2 regions of the Limosilactobacillus sp. genome follow, and region 1 is predicted to be linked to the other one. Evidence: riboswitches for the same ligand, from Rfam matches in the RefSeq annotation. Region 1 holds a riboswitch; the other holds the start of a gene.
The links. Region 1 has a riboswitch for lysine ahead of LKE23_RS05015 (amino acid permease). Riboswitches for the same ligand answer to the same signal wherever they lie in the genome.
Positions count from the first base shown of each region.

Region 2: another riboswitch for lysine. It lies ahead of lysA (diaminopimelate decarboxylase); the one in region 1 lies ahead of LKE23_RS05015 (amino acid permease).

Region 1 is NZ_JAKVPE010000001.1:1,024,852-1,032,173, forward strand. It holds gene LKE23_RS04980 (histidine phosphatase family protein) at 1-101, shown strand, start outside; tRNA gene LKE23_RS04985 (tRNA-Pro) at 171-244, opposite strand; tRNA gene LKE23_RS04990 (tRNA-Arg) at 297-370, opposite strand; tRNA gene LKE23_RS04995 (tRNA-Gly) at 376-447, opposite strand; tRNA gene LKE23_RS05000 (tRNA-Leu) at 539-620, opposite strand; tRNA gene LKE23_RS05005 (tRNA-Val) at 624-696, opposite strand; gene LKE23_RS05010 (deoxynucleoside kinase) at 762-1,403, opposite strand; gene LKE23_RS05015 (amino acid permease) at 1,517-3,001, opposite strand; lysine riboswitch at 3,084-3,257, opposite strand; gene LKE23_RS05020 (GNAT family N-acetyltransferase) at 3,270-3,716, opposite strand; gene LKE23_RS05025 (phosphatase PAP2 family protein) at 3,783-4,457, opposite strand; gene LKE23_RS05030 (threonine/serine exporter family protein) at 4,512-4,979, opposite strand; gene LKE23_RS05035 (threonine/serine exporter family protein) at 4,992-5,747, opposite strand; gene LKE23_RS05040 (metal-dependent transcriptional regulator) at 5,829-6,482, opposite strand; gene LKE23_RS05045 (cation diffusion facilitator family transporter) at 6,687-7,322, shown strand, end outside.
Region 2 is NZ_JAKVPE010000001.1:112,540-119,861, reverse strand. It holds gene LKE23_RS00550 (N-acetyldiaminopimelate deacetylase) at 1-656, opposite strand, end outside; gene dapD (2,3,4,5-tetrahydropyridine-2,6-dicarboxylate N-acetyltransferase) at 669-1,379, opposite strand; gene lysA (diaminopimelate decarboxylase) at 1,418-2,731, opposite strand; lysine riboswitch at 2,827-3,009, opposite strand; gene LKE23_RS00535 (aspartate kinase) at 3,220-4,578, shown strand; gene dapF (diaminopimelate epimerase) at 4,592-5,593, shown strand; gene LKE23_RS00525 (sulfite exporter TauE/SafE family protein) at 5,667-6,419, opposite strand; gene LKE23_RS00520 (ribose-phosphate diphosphokinase) at 6,488-7,322, opposite strand, start outside.

The DNA.
Region 1 (7,322 bases):
TTGAACCGGACAACTGCAGCGTCACCAAGATCATCGTTGATCCACAAACGCTGGAGCAGCACCTCGTTTACTACAACCGGGCCGCCAAGCCAAACTTCTAACTCAAAAAACTGAAAGGCTGCCAACCAACTTCTCGTCGGTTGACAGCTTTTGACTTTAAAATAAAAAAATCGGAAATACAAGATTCGAACTTGCGACCTCTGCGTCCCGAACGCAGCGCTCTACCAAGCTGAGCTAATTTCCGAAAAAAAGAAGCGCCACACCCATCTCAAGGAGATAACTGTCACGCTTTATGATGCACCCAGAAGGAGTCGAACCTTCAACCTTCTGATTCGTAGTCAGACACTCTATCCAATTGCGCTATGGGTGCATAAGAGCGGAAGACGGGATTCGAACCCGCGACCCCCACCATGGCAAGGTGATGTTCTACCACTGAACTACTTCCGCATATGAAGTTTTTGACACATTCCGTATCAACAGTTATTAATTATACGTGATGGCCTCGGAATTGTCAACAGCCTTTTTTTGAAAAGCTGAATGCGGACGAAGGGACTTGAACCCTTACATCAAAAGATACAAGATCCTAAATCTTGCGCGTCTGCCAATTCCGCCACATCCGCATATGGAGGATACAGGGCTCGAACCTGTGACCCTCTGCTTGTAAGGCAGATGCTCTCCCAACTGAGCTAATCCTCCAAAAGAACTAAGCTGAAACAAATCAGCTTAATTAATATAACATCGATCGTTTGCTTTGTCAAACCCTACTTTAAATTTAATTCGGCCAGCTTGCGATCAATCATCCCCAGCACCTCAGTCGCCGCCGTCGGGTTCTCGACGAAGTTGTACTTGTCCCCGTCAATCAGCATCTTCGGGCTCTCGTCGTAGTTTTCGTACCAGGCGTCGTAGCGGTCGTTCAAGTTCTTGTAGTAGGAATACAGTGACGGGTCGTTGGCGATCTGCTCGTAGGCCCGGCCGCGCTTCTCGATCCGGTGCAGCATCGTTTCGAAGGAGACCTTGATCGTGATCAGGAGGTTCGGTGCCTTCTGGTGCACCTGGTCCGGCAGCTCCTCCATCATGTTGCTCAACAAGGAGGAGTAAATATCGGATTCCGTCTCCGTTGCCCGGCCCATGTCGGCGTTGAGCTTGAACAGGAGCTCGTCTTCAAAGATCGACCGGTCCAAGACGTTGAGGTCGTTGCTGTAGGAGGCCTTGATCTCGTCCAGGCGCTTGTTTAAGAAGTAGATCTGCAGCAAAAAGCCGTACTTCTTCGGGTTCTCGTAGAAGAGCGGCAAGATCTTGTTGTCGTCGACGGATTCATAAAAGGCCTGGCTGTTCAAGTGGTTGGCCAGAAGCTGGGTCAGGCTGGTCTTGCCGGCCCCGATTGTTCCTGCTAAAGCAATCATTTCGTAACTATCCCTTTCTCATTAAAATTCTTCTTGGTAAAATTCACGATTACCATTCTAACATTTAAAAACAAAATGACCACCAAAAAGTGGCCATATTTTGTGGTTGGGTTTTAATTAGCCTCATCATCTGGTACGTACTTCTCACCCTTGGTGCTCCGCGACAGGTCAACCTGGTCGAGTGGGATCAGGTGGGTCTTGTAACGCACCTTGTAGTAAATGAACAGGATCAAGAAGATCGGCACACTCATGTAGGAGATGGCAATGTTTTGCCAATCCAGCTTAATGAAGGCGTTGACGTTCTGCCCACAGATAACGATGAAGCAGAGGATAAAGGCGAAGATCGGGCCAAACGGGAAGAAGGCCGACCGGTACTTGAGGTCGTTGAGGTCACGCCCCTGGGCAATGTAGGCCCGCCGGAACCGCCAGTGCGAGGCGGCGATCCCCAGCCAGGCGATGAACCCACACAGCCCGGAGGCACTAATCAGGTAGTTGTAGGCCTGAGGTCCGATGAATTGGGTCAGGTAAATCAAAGTAGAAACCAGCATCGTCCCCAGCAGGGCGTAGATCGGAATCCCCCGCTTGTTGACGTAGCCCAGGAAACGCCATGCGTAGCCTTCCCGCGCCTGGGAGAAGAGCATCCGCGTCGAAGCGTAGAGCCCGGAGTTGGCCGATGAAACCACGGCCGTCAGGATGACCGCGTTCATGATGCTGGCCGCCACTGCCAAGCCGGCCCGCTTGAAGACGATCGTAAACGGACTCATCGTCACGTTGGAAACGTCCTGGTTCAACAGGTTCTTGTCAGTGTACGGCAGGATGCAGGCGATTACGAAGATCGTGCAGATGTAGAAAATCAGGATCCGCCAGAAGGTCGAGTGGATGGCCTTGGAGACGGAGTGTTCGGGATCGTTGGCTTCACCGGCGGTAATCCCGACCAGCTCGGTCCCCTGGAAGGAGAACCCGGCGATCAGGAAGACGCTGATGATCGACGGGATCCCACCGACGAACGGTGCCTTCTTGTAGTGGAAGTTGCTCAGGCCGACCGCGTGACCGCCCATGATTCCCAGAATGATTGCCACCCCGATGATCAGGAAGACGATGACGGTCACGATTTTGATCAGGGCCAGCCAGTACTCCGTTTCCCCGTAGGAACGCACGGAGAGGTAGTTGATGATAAAGATCAGGGCCAGCACCGCCACGCTGAAGACCCATTGCGGAACGTTCGGCAGCCAGTAGTTCATGATGATGCCGGCCGTCGTCGCCTCAACCGGGATCGTTACCGCCCAGTTCAGCCAGTAGTTCCAGCCCATCGCAAAGCCCAGTGCCGGGTCGACGAACTTTGTTGAATAAGCAGAAAACGATCCGGTCAGCGGCATGTAGGTGGCCATTTCCCCGAGACTGGTCATCAAGAAGTAGACCATGAAGCCCATCACGATGTAGGCAACCAGCGCCCCACCTGGCCCGGCAGTGGAGATTGCCTCCCCACTGGTAATGAACAGCCCGGTCCCGATGGTTCCCCCAAGGGCAATCATCGACAGGTGCCGGGTCTGCAACGACCGTTTCATATGGCCGGTCGAATGATCTGTGCTATCTGCCATAAACTCATTCCTCCAATAGTAAATTAAAAGCCTTCTTACCGAGGGCACCCGCAAGAAGACTCAATCAACGTTCTTTTGAATCTATTCCGGAAGCGCCCCGCAGCATTGCGACAGTCCACCGCCTCTTTGACGATGGCCCAACAAGGAACGCTAGTAAGGACGTCCCCGTTTCGGCACTGCTCCCTTTCACCGCGGCTTCAGGTGCTCACTCACCTCACCGTGGCTACTAATCAGCAGTGCAACCTCTTCATTATTTTCTAATTATACTCTAATCTTTTTCTGACGCAAGTCTTTTTTGGTAGCGCCAGGTCGTCTGTCGGGCATCAGCGGTGGTTTGCTGAAAGCCAATTTTCTCCAGAACCCGCGCCGAGGCCGGGTTCGTGCGGTCAACCGTCGCTTCAAGCACTGTCCCCACTTTTAGGCGGTTCACCACCCCGGTTAGGGCCTCGGTCATCAGTCCCCGATTCCAGTCGGCCACCTGGAGGAGGTAGCCGAGCTCCCACTGGTTGGCCCCCGTCGCCGTCAGGAAGAGCAGGCCAATGATTTTTTCCGGGGCGGTGCGGCGCCGGATGGCAAGTGGATGACGGGATTGGATCAAGAACTGGCTGGCCGCTAACGTGGGTGAAATCAGCAGATGGCTCGGTCCAGTCACCCGCGGATCGCTCAATAATTTTTGCAGGCCTGCTGCGTCCCCGCTGGTCGCCCGCTCAATCAATAATCTGTTGGTCCTAATCATGGCAAACTAAAAAGCCGCGTTGCCACGGCTTTTCTCCTCATTAAATTAAATTTCAGAACTCGATAAAAACGGAACCCGCAAGAGGCGCGGCGCCCAGGCCACGTAGAGCCATTCGGCCACCTGCAGCCAAGTGTAGGCCAGAAGCATTGCCCCGATCGTATCGAACGGCCAGTGGGCGTAGAGGTACACCCGGGAAACGGCCAGGAAGAAGACAGCAAAGACGATCAGCAGCTGGCAGATCGTCCGCGTCGAATGCTTGCGGATCAGTGGAACCACGATCAGCAGAAGCACCGCGGCCACCAGGAAGAAGCCCAGCACGTGACCGCTCGGGAAGCTGTAGCCGTCGTCGGCCGCCAGGTGCTGCGCCGGCCGGGCCCGCTTGACGATGTGCTTGAAAAGCTCACCGAAGACGTCCCCACCAAGCAGGGTACAAACCGCCCACAGCGCCGGAATTTGGTAGCGTTTGAGCCAGAGGACCACGGCAATGATCAGGATCCAGATGATGTCCATCGTTGGCTTAGCCAAAAAGGACAAGAGGGTCATCAGGGCGTGGAACCATCCCGCCCCCTCAAGCCGCTGGCCGGTAAACAGTGATTGCAAAACCGCGTCCACCATCGTTGCCACCGACGAGTTAAACATGATCAGCAGCATTAAAACAAGAAAGAACACGCCGCCAACGACAAAGCGCCGTAAGCGGTGGTCGTCACGTTCAATAAACATTTTTGTGCTTTATCTCCTAATTTTCAAATATTGATTTCAATTGAGTATACCACATCAACGGGTCCTTTTAACACTCCGCCACCGGCGATAATGAATTATCCGGTTCAGCAGTTCGCCCAGCCCGAAGCCAAGCGTAATTGCCCCGACGATCACCACCACCTGGTAGAAGTAAAAGGTCACCAGGTGGTAGTTGCCGATCGCAAAGTTGCGGACCATCTTGTAGGCCTGGCCCCCGGGCACGAATGGCACCAGGGCGGGAACCTCGAAGACAATCGTCGGCATTTTCTTGTGCTGGGCGGCAAAACGGCTGCAGATGGCGATCAGAACGGCCGCGGCGAGGTTGCTAAAGGACAGGCCCACGCCCTGCTGGTAGTACATGATCCAGTAGACCACCCAGGAGCCCCCACCGATGATCCCGGCAACGTTATAGGCCTTTACCGGGATGTGAAGCAGGATCCCAAAGCAGATGGTCGAAATGTAGGAAAGAAAAAACTGCAGCAATAAGTTTAACCAATAATGCATCTCTTTCCCCTCCTAAACAAAGTGCAGGACAATTACGATCGCGCTGCCGATCGCCACGGCCGTCAGAATCGCCTCAATTCCCCGCGTCGGTCCACTGATCAGGTTGCCGGACACCAGGTCGCGGGCGGCGTTGGTCAGCGGAATACCGGGCACCAGGGGCATGACGGCACCGATGATGATGTCGTTGATGTCGTGGGCCCAGCCCAGTTTAACCATCATCACGGCCAAAAAACCGATTACCAGAGACGAGCAGAACTCCCCCAGGTACTGGATCTTAAACTTGCGGATCATGTAGGAAAAGACGGCATAGCTGACCCCGCCGTCGATGAAGCCGGCCCAGCAGTCCCGGTAGTCGCCGGTAAAGACGATCATCAGCGCCAGGCTAAGGACGGCGGCGGCCAGGGCCTCGACCAGGTTTTGAAACTTGTAGGGTCCCTGGCGATCCACCCACTTGAGCTGGGCATAGGCCTCCGGCAGGGTGATCAACCCCTGGGCCATTTCCCGGGAAATTTCGTTGACGGCGGCAATTTTGCTCAGGTCGTTTTTGCGCCGGCGGATGTTCATGACGATCGCGTTCGGCAGGTTGTTGGCCCCCAGCACCATCCCCGTGACGGTCGTAAAGGCCTGAAAGTCCTTGAGTCCCGCACTGCGAGCCATGTGATTGAGCGTATCATTAACCCGGTCCATGTTCGACCCGTTCTCGACGAGCAGGCGTCCGGCCAGCGAGCAGGTGCGCAGGGCCAAGCGTCGGCGTTTCTTTGTTAGCATTTTGCCGCCCCCTTTGATAACTTACAAATGGTATTTTAGCAGATTAAAAGGCCCCGCAAACGTTTTGCTGGACCTTTAATATTATTTTTCCTTGATGAAAATATTGTGGGCGGCCTTGTAGGAAACGTTGACCGGTGTCTCCTGGCCGGCCTTCTTGATCACGATTGGTCCCTCGAAGGGTTCGTGGCGCACCACCGTGACCCGTTCCTGGGGACGCAGGCCGAGCTCCTCCAGGTAAGTCAGCAGCTCGTGGTTGTCCAAGAAACGTTCCAATTCGACCTCTTCACCGTCCTTGGCATCCGCCAGCAGACGGTGACTGACATCCGGAAAGCGACCGTTGGCAGACGGAATCACCCCACCATGCGGGCAGGTCTTGGGGTGCTGGAGGAAATCATCCAGGGCCGTGGCCAGGCGATCACTGGTCTGGTGCTCCAGGACCTCGGCCTCGGAGTGCACGTCGGCGAAGTTGTAGTTTAATTTATCAACCAAAAAGGTTTCCCAGAGGCGGTGCTTGCGGACCAATTCGGCCGCATAGCGCTGGCCCTTCTTGGTTAGTGAAATGCCCGCATACGGTTCATGGATGACCAGCCCCTCATCAGACAGCTTGGAAATCATTTCGGTCACGGAACCGGCAGCAATTCCCAGTCCAAGGGAAATTTCCTTATTAGAAACTTTTTTGTAGCTGCCCCCCAGCTCAAAAATGATCTTCAAATAGTCTTCCTTCATTGGAGTCAACATTAATTCACCTCTACAGTAAGAATCTGGCCTGCGAACGGTCACGAAAACATTAATTTAGTCCTAAGTTGAAACTAGGAATATTATAGCATATCATAAAAGTGTGATTTGGAAACCCTAACTTTTTAATTCAGCAACATTTAGTAATTATAAGCCGTTTGGGTAAACAATTGCAATTCTTAAAACAAGGAGCGACCATTAAAAATGGAAGAAAAGATCACCGGGAAACGCTTTTTGGCGGTAACCCTGCTCAACGTTCTAATTACCATTGTCGAAATCATCGGGGGACTGGTTTCCGGCAGCCTGGCCTTGCTCTCGGACGCCTTCCACAACATGGGTGATTCCTTTTCGATCGTCCTCGGCTACTTTGCCCAACACCTCGGCTCGCGACCAGAAACCAAGCAGCGGACCTATGGCTATCGGCGGGCGGAAATTCTGTCGGCCTTGACTAACAGTCTTCTCCTGATCATCATCGCCATCTTCCTGATCGGTGAGGCGATTCAGCGGCTCGGTCATCCCGAACACATCAACGGGGGGATCATGCTGACGGTGGCCATCGTCGGCTTAGTGGCCAACCTGGTCTCCGCCCTCCTGTTGCATTCCGGCAGCCACGACAGCCTGAACGTCAAGGCGACCTACCTCCACGTCCTAAGTGACGCCCTCTCCTCGGTGGCCGTCATTATTGGTGGGGTGATCCTGACCTTTGTCAACGTTCCGTGGCTTGACCCGGCATTAACGATTGGGGTGGCCCTCTACATCGGCTACGAGTCCTGGCCGATCATCGTCCAGACCGTCAAGATCCTGATGCAGTCGTCACCGGACCTCGACTACGAGCAGATC
Region 2 (7,322 bases), 910 kb from region 1:
GAGATGACGGTTTGGACCTGCATGATCAGGCTGGCGGCCGCCACCACCGTATCGTTGGCGTCCTGCGGGTAGGCGGCGTGCCCGCCCTTCCCCTCGAGGTCGATGTTGACCTCGGTAGTCCCGGCAAAGAGCGTTCCCATTCGGCAGCCGATCGCTCCGGCTGGCAAGTCGGGGTTATCGTGCAGGCCGTAGAATTCGTCCGGGCGCCACTTGCCGGTAAAGACGCCGTCCTCATAGGCCCGCTTGCCGCCGTAGTCGCTCTCCTCCGCCGGCTGGAAGAAGAAGAGCAGGTTGTCCTTGGGCTGGTGGTCGCTAAAGTAGCTCAGCACCCCCAGGGCGACGGTCATGTGGATGTCGTGCCCACAGGCGTGCATGACGCCCGGATGGTGAGAGGCATAGGGCAGCCCGGTCTGTTCCTCCACCGGCAGGGCATCGATGTCGGTCCGGTAGCCGATCGTTCGTTGCGGGGCGCTCCCGTGAACCAGGACCAGGATCGCGGTTGGCAGCTTTTCCGGCACCAGGATTTCCAGGCGGTCCTGATTAAATCCGTGAATAACTTTTAATAGGTAGTCATGGGTTTGAAACTCATGCAGGGCCAGCTCGGGAATCTCGTGCAGGTGGCGCCGGACCTGGATTAGTTGTTCTTCAGTCAGCATGACCGTCCCTCCTTAGAGCTTGCGCAGGTCATCTTCCAGGCCGGTCTTGCTCTTGGTCTGATCGTCGACGTTCTTGATGAACTTGGCGGGAACCCCGGCCACCATCGTGTGGGGAGCGACGTCCTGGGTGACGATTGCCCCGGCCGCCACGACGGCACCCTCGCCGACGTGGACGCCCTCGATCACGACCGCGTTGGCCCCGATCAGGACGTTGTCGTCAATCCGGACCGGCTGAGCGGAAGCGGGTTCTACCACCCCGGCCAGGACGGTTCCGGCACCGATGTGACAGTGCTTGCCGACGATTGCCCGGCCACCGAGGATGGCGCCCATGTCGATCATCGAGTCCGCACCGATCTCGGCACCAATGTTGATCGTCGCCCCCATCATGATGACGGCATTGTCACCGATCAGAACCTTGTCACGGATGATGGCGCCAGGTTCGATCCGGGCATTAATCCCCTTCAGATCAAGCAATGGCACGGCAGAATTGCGGGCGCTGTTTTCAATCCGGTAGTTGTCAATCACGTCCTGGTGCTGGTCGAGGAAGGGCTTGACGTCCGCCCAGTCGCCAAAGATGACCCCGCTGTGTGCTTCGGTAAAGTCATCGATTTGATCCGGGAAGGTCAGACCTGCCAAGTCCCCCTTCAGGTAAACCTTAACCGGGGTCTTCTTCGGGGCGTTGCCGATGTAGTTGATAATTGCTTGTGCGTCTAATTCTGCCATAATCAAAACTTCTTTCTACATATTAATAGGATTACAAATTACTGGGCGCGATAGGGACGGTCGAGGTGAACCAGGTCATCCAGGCTTTCCCGTTCGATCACAACCTGGGATTGACCGTTTTCGGCAAAGACCACCGCCGGCCGCGGATTGCGATTGTAGTTGGAGGCCATTGAATAACCGTAGGCCCCGGTGTCGAGCATTGCCAGGACATCCCCGGGCTTGGTTGCCGGCAGGCCCTGATCCTGACTCAGGATGTCGCCGGATTCGCAGTACTTGCCGGCCAGGCGAACGTGCTCCTTGATCGGGGCGTGGGGATCGCTGGCGAGGACCGTTTCGTACTCGGCCTGGTAGAGGGCGGGACGAATGTTGTCGCCCATCCCACCGTCAACGGTCACGTACGGCTTGAGCCCCGGCACGTCCTTGCGGGAACCAACCGTGTAGAGGTTGTAGCCGGCCGGGCCGACGATCGAGCGACCCGGTTCAATCCAGATGGCCGGCATCGCCAGGTCGGTCGAAGCAATCGCCTGCTTGATGGCCTTGATGATCGCGTCCACGAAGTCTTCCGGCATCAGTGGGTGATCGCCGCTGACGTAGCGGATCCCGAAGCCCCCGCCGACATTGATTACCCGCGCTTGATAACCATACTTTTCTTGCCAGTGGCTGGCAACTTCGACCAGCTTGTTGGCCACCCCTTCAAAGCCGGCCAGTTCAAAGATCTGCGAACCGATGTGGGCATGGAGCCCTTCCATTTCCATCCGCGGGTTGGCCAGCACCTTTTCCAGGGCCAGGTCGGCTTGGCCTGATGCGAGGTCAAAGCCAAACTTGCTGTCCACCTGACCGGTCTGGATGTACTTGTTCGTGTGGGCGGAAATTCCGGGCGTGATCCGCAACATCACCTTGATCTTGGCGTCCGCCTCTTCCAGGAGGTCCGCCAGCAGGTCGATCTCGTGGAAATTGTCCAGCATGATCACACCGACATGGTGGCGGATCGCCATCGCAAGCTCTTCTCTCGACTTGTTATTGCCGTGGAAGCTGACCCGCTCCATCGGGAAGCCGGCCTTGATCGCCGTGTAGAGTTCCCCGGCCGAAACGACGTCCACGTGGGCGCCCTCTGCTGCCGCCACCTGGTAGATGGCGACCGCCGCGAAGGCCTTGCTGGCGTAGCTGACCGCGTAGTCAACATCATTTTTTTCAAAGACCTTGCGGAAACGGCGGATCTGATCACGAATCTTGGCAACATCGTAGACCACCAGCGGCGTCCCATATTGCTTAGCCAACTCAATCGTGTCACAGCCCCCGACCGTCAGATGCCCGGCCGCATTAATCTCTTGCTCACTAATCTGCTCATTCATCTGCTATTCCCTCCATTGCTTTGCGTGGGGAATCGACTGTAAAAAAAGATCCACTGTCTGCGCAAACAAACAGTGGATTGTTAATTATCCATTTAATTTGTCGATAGCGCAACGCAGGCTGATTATGTGTCCTGCGACAGTCCGTGACTTATTAGGCCACGCCCCAGCCAACCTAGCCCTGCCAGACTAAGCGCTTCGGCAGCCGCCCTGTTCGGCAATCATCCTTGCGTGGCTGGCTCCGATTGCTTACTAGTGTTGGCTGCGCCTCTTCGATTTATGTTTATAGCTTATACCAAATAATGAGAAAGTCAAGCGGGTAAATTAATTTTTCACAAATTAAATGAGTTGCTTATATGAAGTAAAACGTTATTCTATCGGGTTGATGAAATAAAACGGCTTGCTTATTTTAAGTTCCATGTTAAAATTCGGTTAAAATAATTTAGCAATAATTAGTAAGTCTAATTATCGCTCGCAAGGAGTCCTTAGCAATGAAAGTAGTAAAATTCGGTGGCAGCTCCCTGGCCGACGGGGAGACCTTTGCCCAGGCAATCAAAATCATCACGGCCGATCCCGAACGACGGGTGATCGTCACCTCCGCCCCCGGCAAGCGGACCCCCGATGACATCAAGGTGACCGACCTGCTGATCGAATACGCCCACCGGGTCATCAACAAGCAGCCCTACGACGACGTTCTCACCCAAATCATCAGCCGTTATCAGGCGATCGCCAAGTATTTCAACCTGCCCACTGAAAAACTAGCCGACCTGATCCAACGCCTCCACGACCTACCCGCCGGCAAGTACCCGAACAACCACTACCTGATGGCCGCCTTCAAGGCCCATGGGGAGCGGTCCAACGCCATGCTGATGGCGGCCGTCTTGAACCACCTTGGCTACGAGGCCCGCTTCGTGACGCCGACCGAGGCCGGGATCCGGGTTACCGGGACGCCCAATAACGCCAACGTCATCCCCGAAACCTACAGCCTGCTGGACCACTTCACGGCCAAGCAAAGCGAACTGCTCGTCTTCCCCGGCTTCTACGGGATCACCCTGGCCGGACACATCGCCACCTTCTCCCGCGGCGGCTCCGACATCACCGGGGCAATCCTGGCCCGCGGGCTCCACGCCGACCTCTACGAAAACTTCACTGACGTCGACGCCATCTACTCGGCCAACCCAAACGTCATCGACGACCCTGAGCCGATCGCCAAGATGACCTACCGTGAGATGCGGGAGCTCTCCTACGCAGGCTTCTCCGTCTTCCACGACGAGGCCCTGATTCCAGCCATTCAAGGCAACGTGCCGATCAACGTCAAGAACACCCAGCACCCGGAAAAGCCGGGAACGCTGATCGTGCCGGACAAGAACTTCCAACCCCGCGACATCGTCACCGGGATCGTCAGCGGCAAGCACTTCGCCGCCCTTTACCTGCACAAGTACCTGTTGAACAAGCAGATCGGTTTCACCCTGCGGATCCTACAAATCCTGGCCAAGCACGGCATCTCCTACGAACACATGCCGTCCGGGATCGATGACATCACGATCATCCTCGACCGTGACCAAATCAATGATCAGCTGATCGACGAAGTCAGCAACGAGATCCAGGAAACCGTCAACCCCGACCACCTCGAATGGATCGACAACTACGCGATCACGATGGTCGTCGGCGAGGGCATGCGCAACCGGGTCGGGGTCATCAATGATATTCTGGAGCCGCTGGCCAAGAACCACATCGCCGTGCCGATGATCAACCAGGGGGCCTCCCGGATCTCAATCATGATCGGGACCTTCGACAAGGACGCCGATAACGCCGTCCGCGCCATCTACCACCGTTTCTTCGCCAACTAAGGAGGAATTTTCTATGCCAACCCTATTGAAAGTCCATGGTTCAGCCAACCAATTCTTCATCCTCGACCAAACCACCTTAAAACAGCCCCTGACCGACGCCGAGCTCGCCGCCCTGGCACAGCAGCTCACCGATCCCCAGGAGGGCCTCCTCGGCGGTGCCGATGGGCTGCTGGTCGTCAATAAGCCGACCCGCCCCGGTTCACAGGCCCAGATGCGGGTCATCAACGCCGACGGGAGCGAGGCCACGATGTGCGGGAACGGACTGCGGACCGTGGCCCGTTACGTGGCGGAACGGGACGGCCTGGAGCACTTTGCCGTCGACACCCTGGACGCCAGTCTCCAGGTGCGCCGCCAGCCCGACCTGGCCACCGGCGTGCCCGCCTTTGCCGTCGAGATCTCGCCGGTCCGCTTCAACCGGGAGGCCCTGCCGTATGAAAAGCTTGGTCACGACCGCCTGCTTGGCACCCCGGTTCCCGAAATCTGGCCCCAGCTGACCTTCTCCGCCATCGCGGTGCCGAACCCGCACCTGATCTCCTTTGTCGACCGGCCCGCCCTGCAGGATGACGTTCTCGGCGTGATTGGGAAACGGCTCAACGGGACGAACCCCTACTTCACCGACGGGGTCAACGTCAACTTTGCCCACATCCTGGGGCAGAACCAATTATTCGTCCGGACCTATGAACGGGGCGTCGGCTTTACCAACGCCTGCGGGACCGGGATGTCGGCCACCAGCCTGGCCTTCGTCCTCCTTCATCCCGACCAGGCCAGCTTCGACCAGCCGATCGACGTCTTCAATCCGGGCGGCAAGGTCCGCACCATCATCCACTACGAAGATCAGCACTACTGGATCGAGCTGATCGGCAACGCCACCTTCACGGAAAGGATCACGGTGGACGAGGCCAGCTTGCACCAGGCAAACGTCAAGCCAGCACAGGTCCAGATCGAAAGCACCGGTGAACAGGCCGCCTACCAGAATTTCGTCAACCAGCTCCCCCACTTTGACCTGGTCGATTAGTTCTTCATCAATCTCAATGGTATTCAAAAAGTCATCGAAACCGCATTTTGCGTGTTTCGGTGGCTTTATTAATTTATCGCATTGAAACTATCCCCATGGTAGCAACGAAGATCCCCATGAAGAGCTTGACCAGAAAGGCCCGGGACGGCTTGTTGGTCAGCCAGATGATCACGGTTGGGGCGAGCACGGCCCCGGCCAGGGAACCCGCAATCAGCCCACCGGCCGCCTGCCAGTCAACGTTGCCCCCGGTGAGGTGCAGCAGGGCGCCGACGATCGACATGCCGACCAGCACGTAGGACGAGGTCGCCGAGGCGTTCTTCATCGGCACGCCAAGGATCAGCAGCCCGGCCGTGATTGGTCCCCCGCCGCTCAGGCCCGCGATGCCGACCATCAGGCCACCGAGGATCCCATAGAGGACGCTGGCCAGCCTTGGCGACAGGTGACGGTGCTTGCTGGGACGGTTGTGGTAGAGCTGATAAATGATCTGCAGGCCCAGAGCGACCAGGATCAGCCCGATCACGACCTTATAGATCTGCTGTGGGATGAGGGGCGAGATGAAAAAGCCGACGAAAATGCTTGGGATGGCTGCCAACATCATCCGACTCCCCAGTTTAAAATCGATCAGGCCCTTCCGGTAGTAGGACCAGGCACCGATCACCAGGGCCGGTAGCGCCGTCACAATTGAGGTCGCTGCCGCCGCGGCAGGAGCGAGGCGAAAGATCCCGGTCAAGACGCCGAGGTAGATCGCTCCCCCACCCCCGCCGAGCGAGATCACAAAGATTCCGACGAGAAAGCCAATTAAGATTAACGAAAGCAGCTGCAGCAATTTTCCTTCCCCTTTTCAAAATGCAAAAAAGTGTTGAACCGGTTTTACGTGGTCCAACACTTTATTTTTTAATTGTGATTGAAGAGCGTGTCGATAGACTGGTGGTTGTGGATCCGGACGAGCGCCTCGGCCAGCAGGTCGGCAACCGACAACCGAACCAGCTTCTTAAAGCACTTCTCCTCCGGCAGGTTGATCGTGTCGGTCACGATCATTTCCTCCAGGCCGGAGCCTTCCAGGGTGTTGACCGCATCCCCGGACAGGACGGCGTGGGTAGCCACCCCGTAGATCTTCTTGGCGCCGAACTTCTGCAATGCCGCCGCCGACAGTTTCATCCGCACGCCGGTGTCTACGATGTCGTCGACGATGATGGCGTTGCGGTCCTTGACGTCCCCGATGACGTATTCAGGCACCTCCTGGTTGTCCCGCTCCCGAACCTCATCTGCCCGGTTGTCGACAATCGCGATTGGGGCCTTGATTCGTTCCGCAAACTTCCGCGCCAGGCTGACCCCGGCATGGTCGGGCGAAACCACCACGGCGTTGTCGCCGGTCAGGCCCTGCTGTTCACAGTACTTGGCCAGCAGGCTGGTGGCCTGGAGGTGGTCCACCGGAATGTCAAAGAAGCCCTGAACCTGGGCAGCGTGGAGATCAATCGTTACCAGGCGGTCGATCTGGTCCATCTCCAGCAGGTTGGCAATCAGCTTAGCGGTGATTGGTTCCCGGCTGCGGGCCTTCCGATCCTGCCGTGCGTACCCGTAGTAAGGCATCACGACGTTGATCTTAGCAGCACTCGCCCGCCGCAGGGCATCGACCATGATCAATAATTCCATCAGGTTGGTGTTGACCGGGTCGGAAACGGACTGAACCACGTAAACCTCGCAGCCCCGCACGCTCTCGTCGATGGTA